One region of the Streptomyces sp. NPDC052101 genome, then DNA from elsewhere that is predicted to be linked to it. Evidence: riboswitches for the same ligand, from Rfam matches in the RefSeq annotation. Region 1 holds a riboswitch; each other region holds the start of a gene.
What was found. Region 1 has a riboswitch for thiamine pyrophosphate ahead of AB0L75_RS15350 (thiamine ABC transporter substrate-binding protein). Riboswitches for the same ligand answer to the same signal wherever they lie in the genome.
Positions count from the first base shown of each region.

Region 2: another riboswitch for thiamine pyrophosphate. It lies ahead of thiO (glycine oxidase ThiO); the one in region 1 lies ahead of AB0L75_RS15350 (thiamine ABC transporter substrate-binding protein).
Region 3: another riboswitch for thiamine pyrophosphate. It lies ahead of thiC (phosphomethylpyrimidine synthase ThiC); the one in region 1 lies ahead of AB0L75_RS15350 (thiamine ABC transporter substrate-binding protein).

Region 1 covers NZ_JBFAWH010000007.1:120,235-123,506, forward strand. Annotated here, with positions in the region: gene AB0L75_RS15345 (iron ABC transporter permease) at 1-747, opposite strand, end outside; gene AB0L75_RS15350 (thiamine ABC transporter substrate-binding protein) at 792-1,865, opposite strand; TPP riboswitch at 1,936-2,044, opposite strand; gene rlmN (23S rRNA (adenine(2503)-C(2))-methyltransferase RlmN) at 2,097-3,203, opposite strand.
Region 2 covers NZ_JBFAWH010000011.1:11,333-14,604, forward strand. Annotated here, with positions in the region: gene AB0L75_RS20335 (FAD-dependent oxidoreductase) at 1-1,119, opposite strand, end outside; TPP riboswitch at 1,318-1,429, shown strand; gene thiO (glycine oxidase ThiO) at 1,427-2,596, shown strand; gene thiS (sulfur carrier protein ThiS) at 2,599-2,799, shown strand; gene AB0L75_RS20350 (thiazole synthase) at 2,803-3,272, shown strand, end outside.
Region 3 covers NZ_JBFAWH010000002.1:680,154-683,425, reverse strand. Annotated here, with positions in the region: gene thiC (phosphomethylpyrimidine synthase ThiC) at 1-1,454, opposite strand, end outside; TPP riboswitch at 1,447-1,624, opposite strand; gene AB0L75_RS06720 (YibE/F family protein) at 1,706-3,272, shown strand, end outside.

The DNA of each region.
Region 1 (3,272 bases):
CGTCCAGGCGTGCACGGCGAGGATCGCGCCGACGGCCGCGAACTGGACCAGGGTGAGGACGGCGGCCGTGGAGAGGTCGAAGACCTCGGAGGTCTGCCGGTAGATCTCCACTTCGAGGGTGGAGAAGGTGGGGCCGCCGAGGATCTGCACGACGCCGAAGGAGGTGAAGGTGAACAGGAACACCATCAGCGCGGCAGCGGCCACAGCGGGCGCGAGGGCCGGGAGGGTGACCTTCCGCCAGGCCCGCAGCGGCGAGGCGCCCAGCATCCGGGCGGCCTCCTCCTGCCGAGGGTCGAGCTGGGCCCACAGCCCGCCGACCGTGCGTACGACCACCGCGTAGTTGAAGAAGACATGGGCCAGCAGGATCGCCCACACCGTGGTGTCCAGCCGCAGGCCCCACAGCTGGTCGAGCAGCCCGCCGTGTCCGACGAGGGCGAGGAAGGCGCTGCCGGCGACGACGGTCGGCAGCACGAACGGCACGGTGACCACGGCCCGCAGCAGCCGCTTGCCCGGGAAGTCCAGGCGGGCGAAGGCGTAGGCGGCGGGCAGCGCGAGCAGCAGGGTGAGCGCGGTGGAGGCGAGCGCCTGCCAGGTGGTGAACCACAGCACGTGCCGGATGTCCGGCTGGCCGAGGACATCCGTGATCCGGCCGAACCGCCAGACGCCGTCCACCTTCAGCCCGCGCGCCACGATCGCGGCCACGGGCCAGGCGAAGAACACGGCGAAGAACGCGACGGGCAGGGCCATCAGCCCGAGCCGCGCCGCGCTCCCCGCGCGGTCCTTTCGAGGGACTACTTCAGTACGAGCGAGGTCCACGACTTGACCCACTGGTCACGGTTGGCGGCGATCTTGCCGGGGGCCATGGTCTCGGGGTGCTGGGCGGCCGGCCCGTACTCGGTGAACTCGGCGGGCACCTTGGCCCCTTGGAGCACCGGGTAGACGAACATGTTCAACGGCATGTCCTCCTGGAACTCCCTGGAGACCAGGAAGTCGAGGAACGCCTTGGCGCCCTTGGGGTTCTGGGCGTTGCTCAGCAGCCCCGCGAACTCGATCTGCCTGAAGCAGGTGCCGCTCGCCACACCGGTCGGGGCGGTGCTGGGCCGCTTCTTGGCGTAGATCACCTCGGCGGGCGGCGAGGAGGCGTACGACACCACCAGCGGCCGGTCACCGCCGGCCTTCCTGCCCTCCGACGACCCGGAGAACTCCTGGTAGTAGGCCTGCTCCCAGCCGTCGACGACCTTGACGCCGTTGGCCTTGAGCTGCTTCCAGTAGCCCTGCCAGTCGCCGTCCCCGAACTGCGCGGCGCTGCCGAGCAGGAAACCGAGGCCGGGCGAGGAGGTGGCGGCGTTCTCGGTGACCAGGAGGTTCTTGTACTGCGGCTTGTCCAGGTCGGCGAAGGACTGCGGCGGGGTCAGCTTGTGCTTGCTGAAGTAGGCCTTGTCGTAGTTGACGCAGATGTCGCCGTAGTCGACGGGCGTGACCCGGTGCTTGTCCCCGTCTAGCTGGTACGCGGCGCCGACCTTGTCGAGGCCCTTGGCCGTGTACGGCTGGAACAGGCCGTTGTCGAGGGCGCGGGACAGCAGGGTGTTGTCGACGCCGAAGAAGACGTCGCCCTGCGGGTTGTCCTTGGTCAGGATCGCCTTGTTGACGGCCTGCCCGGCGTCGCCGTCCTTGAGGACCCTGACCTTGTACCCGGACTTCTTCTCGAAGTCCCGCAGCACGGTCTTGGAGACGGCCCACGAGTCGTGGCTGACGAGGGTCACGGTCTTGGAGTCCGCGGACGACTTGCCCGCGCCGGAACCGCACGCGGACAGGCCGATCAGGCCGAGCCCGACCGCCACGGCCATGAAGGTCTTGTTGTGCACTGGATGTCCTCCTGGGGGTTGGCCAGGAAGAGACGCGGCCCTGCCCAGGGATCTGGGCAGGGCGCAACAGCTTGAGTGATGACCGAACTCCCTACCCAGAATGACCTGGGCGAGGTTCAGAGGGTCTGCGGCCCTGTCCGCCGCACTCTCAGCGCTGTGGCGCTCCCCTGTCGGAATATGAAGATGTCCGGAGAAGGTGTCTGGATATGAAGATATGTGGACCGGGTCAGATTACCGCTCGGTGGCCGCGAGCTGACCACAGGCTCCGTCGATCTCCTGCCCACGAGTGTCCCGGATGGTGACGGGCACCCCGTGCGCGGCGATGGCCTCGACGAACGCCTTCTCGTCCTCCGGCCGGGAAGCGGTCCACTTCGAGCCCGGCGTCGGGTTGAGCGGGATCAGGTTGACATGCACGGGCTTGCCCTTGAGCAGCCGCCCGAGCCGGTCACCGCGCCAGGCCTGGTCATTGATGTCGCGAATCAGCGCGTACTCGATCGACAGCCGGCGCCCGCTCTTCTCGACGTACTCGAACCCGGCGTCCAGCACCTCGCGCACCTTCCACCGCGTGTTCACGGGGACGAGGGTGTCGCGCAGCTCGTCGTCGGGGGCGTGCAGGGAGATCGCGAGCCGGCACTTGAAGCCCTCGTCGGCGAACCGGTGGATGGCCGGCACCAGCCCGACGGTGGACACGGTGATCCCGCGCTGCGACAGCCCGAGCCCGTCCGGGGCGGGATCGGTGAGCGCCCGAATCGCACCCACGACCCGCTTGTAGTTGGCGAGCGGCTCGCCCATGCCCATGAAGACGATGTTGGACAGCCGCGCGGGCCCGCCGGGCACGTCCCCGTCGCGCAGCGCGCGCATCCCGTCGACGATCTGATGGACGATCTCGGCGGTGGACAGATTCCGGTCCAGCCCCGCCTGCCCGGTCGCGCAGAACGGGCAGTTCATCCCGCACCCCGCCTGCGAGCTGATGCACATGGTGACCCGGTCCGGGTACCGCATCAGCACGGACTCGACGAGCGTCCCGTCGAACAGCCGCCACAGCGTCTTGCGCGTGGTCCCCTGGTCGGTCGACAGATGCCGTACGACGGTCATCAGCTCCGGGAACAGCGCTTCCTGCAGCTTCCCGCGCGACCCGGCGGGGATGTCGGTCCACTGCTCCGGGTCGTGCGCGTACCGCGCGAAGTAGTGCTGCGAGAGCTGCTTGGCGCGGAACGGCTTCTCGCCGACCTCGGCCACCGCGTCCTTGCGCTCGGCGGGCGTGAGATCGGCAAGGTGCCGCGGCGGCTTCTGGGCTCCGCGCGGGGCGACGAAAGTGAGTTCTCCGGGCTTAGGCATAGCCGTACCAGTGTCTCAGATCAAATTCCGTGACCCGCGCCCCGTGGCCCGTGCGGTGGTTGCCGACGT
Region 2 (3,272 bases), on a different contig from region 1:
GCCCTGGGCCAGGTCACGCGGGCGGCCGACGGCCAAGAGGGCCACGAGCCGGTCCTCGCGCAGCCAGCACACCGTCCAGGCGGGGCCCGTCGGGTCCCCGCGCCACACCATGCGGTCGGCGGTGGCGTGGTGACCGGCGTACTGCACGAACCGGCCGAATTGCTCGGACCAGAAGTACGGAACCGGGTCGTAGACCGCGGGGGTCTCGCCGAGGATGGTCGCGGCGACCGTGCGCGGGCCCTGCAGGGCGTTGTCCCAGTGGTGGACGAGCAGCCGTTCGCCGTAGCGGGCGGAGGGGAAGGAGGCGCAGTCGCCGACGGCGTACACGTCCTCGACGGAGGTGCGCAGGTGCGCGTCGGCGAGGACGTCCCCGTGCGGGCCCAGCTCGATGCCGGAGCCGGCCAGCCAGGCCGTGGCCGGGCGGGCGCCGATGCCGACGACGACGGCGTCGGCGGGCAGCCGGGTGCCGTCGGCGAGGATCACCGTGCCGGGCTCGACGCGCTCCACGCGCGCGTGGGTGCGAAGATCGGCGCCCGCGTCGGCGTACCAGGCGGCCATCGGCGCGGCGACCTCGGCGGGCAGGGCGCCGGCCAGCGGCCGGTCGGCGGCCTCCACGACGGTCACCGCGCAGCCCGCCTCACGGGCGGCCGTCGCGAACTCGGCACCGATCCAGCCGGCCCCGACGACCACGATGTCGTGCCGCCGGCCCAGCACCGGCCGCAGCCGCTCGGCGTCGTCCAGGGTGCGCAGCAGATGCACGCCGGGCACGCCCTCGGTGCCGGGCAGGGTGATCGGTTCGGCGCCGGTGGCGAGGACCAGCACGTCGTACGGCACCGGGCCCGCCTCGGTGTCCAGCTCGTGCTCGGCGGGGCGCACGCCCAGCACCTCGCAGCCGAGCCGCAGTTCGACGCCGAGCGTCTCGAAGTCCACGTCGAAGGCGGAGCCCTCGGCCGTGCCGAGCAGCACGGCCTTCGACAGCGGCGGCCGGTCGTACGGCTGGTGCGGCTCGGCGCCGAGCACGGTGACGGCGCCCTTGAAGCCCTGTTCGCGCAGGGCGACCGCGGTCTGCACCCCGGCCATGCCCGCGCCGACGACGACCACGCGCCGCCCCTGTGACATGCCCTCTTGCGCTGTCTGCTCGCTCACCCGATCACCATAGTCAGATGACGGAGCGTCAGTCAGCGGGCGTGCTCGGTGACCTGTTCCACAACACTCGTACCGACGCCATCGCCGCCCGCGCGCTCGGCCCGGATCCGGCCGCCCTGGGCGAGGGCTCCCTTACGGGTGATGTGCGGGGCGGGCTAGGGTGGCCACCGTACAAGCACTCGCGGGAGCCCGGACGCACCGGGCTGAGAGGGAGGCTGGCGGCCTCCGACCGTACGAACCTGATCCGGGTCATGCCGGCGAAGGGAGGGGCTGGACGCCCATGTCGTCACGTACGTCCGATACGTCCGACGTCCTCGTCATCGGGGGCGGAATCATCGGCCTGGTCACGGCCTGGCGCGCGGCGCAGCGCGGGCTCGCCACGGCCGTGGTGGACCCCGAGCCCGGCGGCGGGGCCGCGCAGGTCGCGGCCGGGATGCTGGCCGCGGTCACCGAACTGCACTACGGCGAGGAGACCCTGCTCGCCCTCAATCTGGAATCGGCGCGCCGCTACCCGGACTTCGCGGCCGAGCTGACCGAGCTGACCGGCCACGAGCTGGGCTATCGCCGCTGCGGCACCCTCCAGGTCGCGCTCGACGCCGACGACCGCGCCCATCTGCGCGAGCTGCACGCCCTCCAGCGGCGCTGCGGCCTGGAGTCGGAGTGGCTGTCCGGGCGGGAGTGCCGGCGCCTGGAGCCGATGCTGGCGCCCGGGGTGCGCGGCGGGCTGCGGGTCGACGGCGACCACCAGATCGACCCGCGGCGGCTGGCGGCGGCCCTGGTGGTCGCGTGCGAGCGGGCCGGCGTCACGTTCCACCGGGTGTGGGCCGAGCAGCTGGACGTCGTGGGGGGCCGGGCCGCGGGCGTCACCGCGGCGGACGGCACCGAGCTGCGCGCCGGGCAGGTGGTGCTCGCGGGCGGCAGCCTGAGCGGACGGCTCGCGGGCGTCCCGGAGGCGGTGCTGCCGCCGGTGCGGCCGGTCAAGGGGCAGGTGCTGCGGCTGACGGTGCCGCCCCGGTACGCGCCGTTCCTCAGCCGTACTGTGCGGGCCGTGGTGCGCGGCGGCCATGTCTATCTGGTGCCCCGCGAGAACGGCGAGCTGGTCGTCGGCGCGACCAGCGAGGAGCTGGGCTGGGACACGACCGTCACCGCCGGCGGTGTGTACGAGCTGCTGCGCGACGCCCATGAGCTGGTGCCGGGCATCACCGAACTGCCGCTCACCGAGACCCGGGCCGGACTGCGCCCCGGCTCTCCCGACAACGCGCCGCTGCTCGGCCCGTCCGGGCTCGACGGGCTGGTGCTGGCCACCGGGCACTTCCGCAACGGGGTGCTGCTGACGCCGGTCACCGGCGATGTGCTGGCACAGCTGCTGGCCGACGGCGAACTGCCGGAAGAGGCCCGCCCGTTCACGCCGCAGCGCTTCGGCGCCGTACTCCTGGAGCAGCCCGCATGAGCATCTCGATCTCCGTCAACGGAGAGCGCCGGGAGATCGTCCCGGGCACCGCTCTCGACATCGTCGTACGGTCGCTGGTCCCGGCGCCCTCCGGTGTGGCCGCCGCTGTCAACGAGACCGTCGTCCCGCGCGCCCAGTGGGCGACCACGGCGCTGGCCGAGGGCGACCGGGTCGAAGTCCTCACCGCTGTCCAGGGAGGCTGAGCCATGGCCGACGATTCCTTCGTCCTCGGGGGTACGACGTACTCCTCGCGGCTGATCATGGGTACGGGCGGTGCGCCCAGCCTGGAGGTGCTGGAGCGGGCGCTGGTCGCCTCCGGTACGGAGCTGACGACGGTCGCGATGCGGCGGGTGGACGCCTCGGTGCACGGGTCGGTGCTGTCGGTGCTGGAGAAGCTGGGCATCCGGGTGCTGCCGAACACGGCGGGCTGTTTCACCGCCGGCGAGGCCGTGCTGACCGCGCGGCTGGCGCGGGAGGCGCTGGGCACGGACCTGATCAAGCTGGAGGTCATCGCCGACGAGCGGACGCTGCTGCCGGATCCGGTGGAGCTGCTGGAGGCGGCGGAGACGCTGGTCGACGACGGGTTCACGGTGCTGCCGTACACCAACGACGATCCTGTGCTGGCGCGGAAGCTGGAGGATGCGGGGTGTGCGGCGGTGATGCCGCTGGGGTCGCC
Region 3 (3,272 bases), on a different contig from region 1:
GCGTGCGCGGCGATCTTGTAGGTGATCACGCCGGTCTTGACGTCGTCCCGGTTGGGCAGGCCCAGGTGCTCCTTGGGCGTGACGTAGCAGAGCATCGCCGTGCCCCACCAGGCGATCATCGCGGCGCCGATGCCGGAGGTGATGTGGTCGTACGCCGGCGCGATGTCGGTGGTCAGCGGGCCGAGCGTATAGAACGGAGCTTCATCGCAGATCTCCTGCTGAAGGTCGATGTTCTCCTTGATCTTGTGCATCGGGACATGACCCGGGCCCTCGATCATGGTCTGTACGTTGAAACGCTTGGCGATCGTGTTGAGTTCCCCGAGTGTCCGCAACTCCGCGAACTGCGCCTCGTCGTTGGCGTCCGCGATCGATCCCGGCCTGAGTCCGTCGCCCAGCGAGTAGGTGACGTCGTAGGCGGCGAGGATCTCGCACAGCTCCTCGAAGTTCTCGTACAGGAACGACTCCTTGTGGTGCGCCAGGCACCACGCGGCCATGATCGAGCCGCCGCGCGAAACGATCCCGGTCTTGCGGTTGGCGGTGAGCGGCACATACGGCAGCCGCACGCCCGCGTGGACGGTCATGTAGTCCACGCCCTGTTCGGCCTGCTCGATGACCGTGTCCTTGTAGATCTCCCAGGTCAGTTCCTCGGCCCTGCCGTCGACCTTCTCCAGGGCCTGGTAGAGCGGAACGGTGCCGATGGGAACGGGGGAGTTGCGCAGCACCCACTCGCGGGTGGTGTGGATGTTGCGGCCGGTGGAGAGGTCCATGACCGTGTCGGCGCCCCAGCGGGTCGCCCAGGTCATCTTCTCCACCTCCTCCTCGATGGAGGACGTCACCGCGGAGTTGCCGATGTTGGCGTTGACCTTCACCAGGAACCGCTTGCCGATGATCATCGGCTCGATCTCCGGGTGGTTGACGTTGGCCGGCAGCACCGCCCGGCCAGCCGCGATCTCCTCGCGGACCACCTCGGGAGAAACGTTCTCCCGGAGGGCCACGTACTCCATCTCCGGGGTGATCTCGCCCCGGCGGGCGTACGCGAGCTGCGTCACCGCCTGGCCGGTGCGGCCCCGCCGCGGCTGGCGCGGCCGTCCGGGGAAGACCGCGTCCAGGTTGCGCAGTCCGCCGCGCGGCGAGGTGTGCTTGATCCCGTCGTCCTCGGGACGGGCGGGACGGCCCGCGTACTCCTCGGTGTCACCGCGGGCGATGATCCAGTTCTCCCGCAGCGGCGGCAGGCCCCTGCGGACGTCGGTGTCGACGAGTGGATCGGTGTATGGGCCCGACGTGTCGTACAGCGTGACCGCCCGCCCATTGGTGAGGTGCACCTGGCGGACCGGCACGCGCAGGTCGGGGCGCGAACCCTCGACGTACGCCTTGTGCCAGCCGATGGACTTCCCGGCCTCCTGGGACTTCTCGTCCTGAACAGAGGCAGGCGTGCGTGCGTCCTTGTTGGTCATGAGACCTACTCCCTACGCCGGCATTACCCGGTAACAGGTTCGGCGGTCGACGCAGCGGTTTCCGTCTGTCGACATTTCCTGCGGAACATCGCCTGTTCCACGTGAAACATCGCGCCTACGGAGGTCAGCGCCCTCTCAGCCCGGTGCTCCGAGCTCCCGCGTGTGCAAAGGTGCCTCCACGCTAGCGTCATATGTGGCGCGGTGAACAGTGGGCCCCCTGCCGTTGTTGCAATGATCTGGCGGTGACCAGGATGGAGCAGTACCCGTATCGGCCGTCCGAGCCGCACCACAGAGGCGGCTCGGGGCAGGACGGCGGCTACGGCCACGATGGCCACACAGCCGGCGATCCTTATGGCTACAGCGCCCAGACGGCCGGCACCGGGCAGAGCCATGAGCACACCCGTGCGGCCTCGGGGGCCGGTCACGGTCAGAGGGCCGGCTTCGGCGGGGGCGACGGGCATGGTGCCGAGCGGGGATCCAGCGGGGGCGACGACAGCGGTCACAGCCAGGGGCACGCGCAAGGGCACGGGCACGGGCATAGCCATAGCCACGGGCCCGCTGCCCCCGTCTCGAAGCATCTGCGCAAGGTCATCGCCGCGATCCTGGTCCCGTTCACCGCGGCGGTCGTCGTCGGCCTGATGGTGCTCTGGCCCGGGGGAGCCCCACCCCACAAGCGCACCGGCGTCGGCTTCGACCGGGAGACACAGCAGGCCACAGTGACCAGGGTCGTCGAGGTGAGCTGCAAGTCGGTGAACGCCTCCGGCGACACCCCGACCGGCGACACCTCCACCGCCGAGGGCACCTCGGCGGAACAGGAAGCGAAGGGAGCCTGCAAGAAGGCGACCGTCCGGGTCGACACCGGCAAGGACACGGGCCGTACGTTCACCGAGATCGTCCAGCCGGACCAGCCCCGGCAGCTGCACCAGGGCGAGAAGGTGGTCGCCGCCTACGAGCCCTCGGCACCGAAGGATCTGCAGTACTCGGTGGCCGATGTGAACCGGAAGTTCCCCATGACGCTGCTCGCGGGGATCTTCGCGCTCGCCGTCGTGGTGGTCGGCAGGCTGCGTGGTGTCATGGCACTCGTCGCACTCACCGTGAGCTTCCTGGTGCTGACCCTGTTCATCCTGCCCGCGATCCTTCAGGGTTCGAATCCGCTGCTCGTGGCGGTGGTCGGGTCGAGCGCCATCATGCTGATCGCCCTCTACATGTGCCACGGCCTGTCGGCCCGAACATCGGTGGCGGTGCTCGGCACGCTGATCTCCCTGTCGCTGATCGGTGTGCTCGGCTCCCTGTTCATCGGCTGGGCGGCCCTGACCGGCAACACGGACGACAGCACCGGTCTCATCCACGGTCTGTATCCGTCGATCGACATGAGCGGTCTGCTGCTGGCCGGCGTCATCATCGGCTCGCTCGGCGTCCTGGACGATGTGACCGTGACGCAGACGTCGGCCGTCTGGGAGCTGCACGAGGCCAATCCGTCGATGGGCTGGCGAGGGCTGTACCGGGCGGGCATCCGCATCGGCCGCGACCACATCGCCTCCGTGGTCAACACCCTCGTCCTCGCCTACGCCGGTGCCGCACTGCCGTTGCTCCTGCTGTTCTCGATCGCGCAGAGCAGTGTCGGAACCGTGGCCAACAGCGAACTGGTGGCAGAGGAGATCGTGCGCACGCTGGTGGGCTCGATCGGTCTGGTCGCCTCGGTCCCGGTCACCACCGTGCTCGCCGCCCTGGTGGTCGCGGCCGACCGCCCTGGCCCGGACGGCCCAGCAGCGGCAGCGGCACAGCCCGTCCCGGCACGCGGCGGGCGCGGGCGGCGCC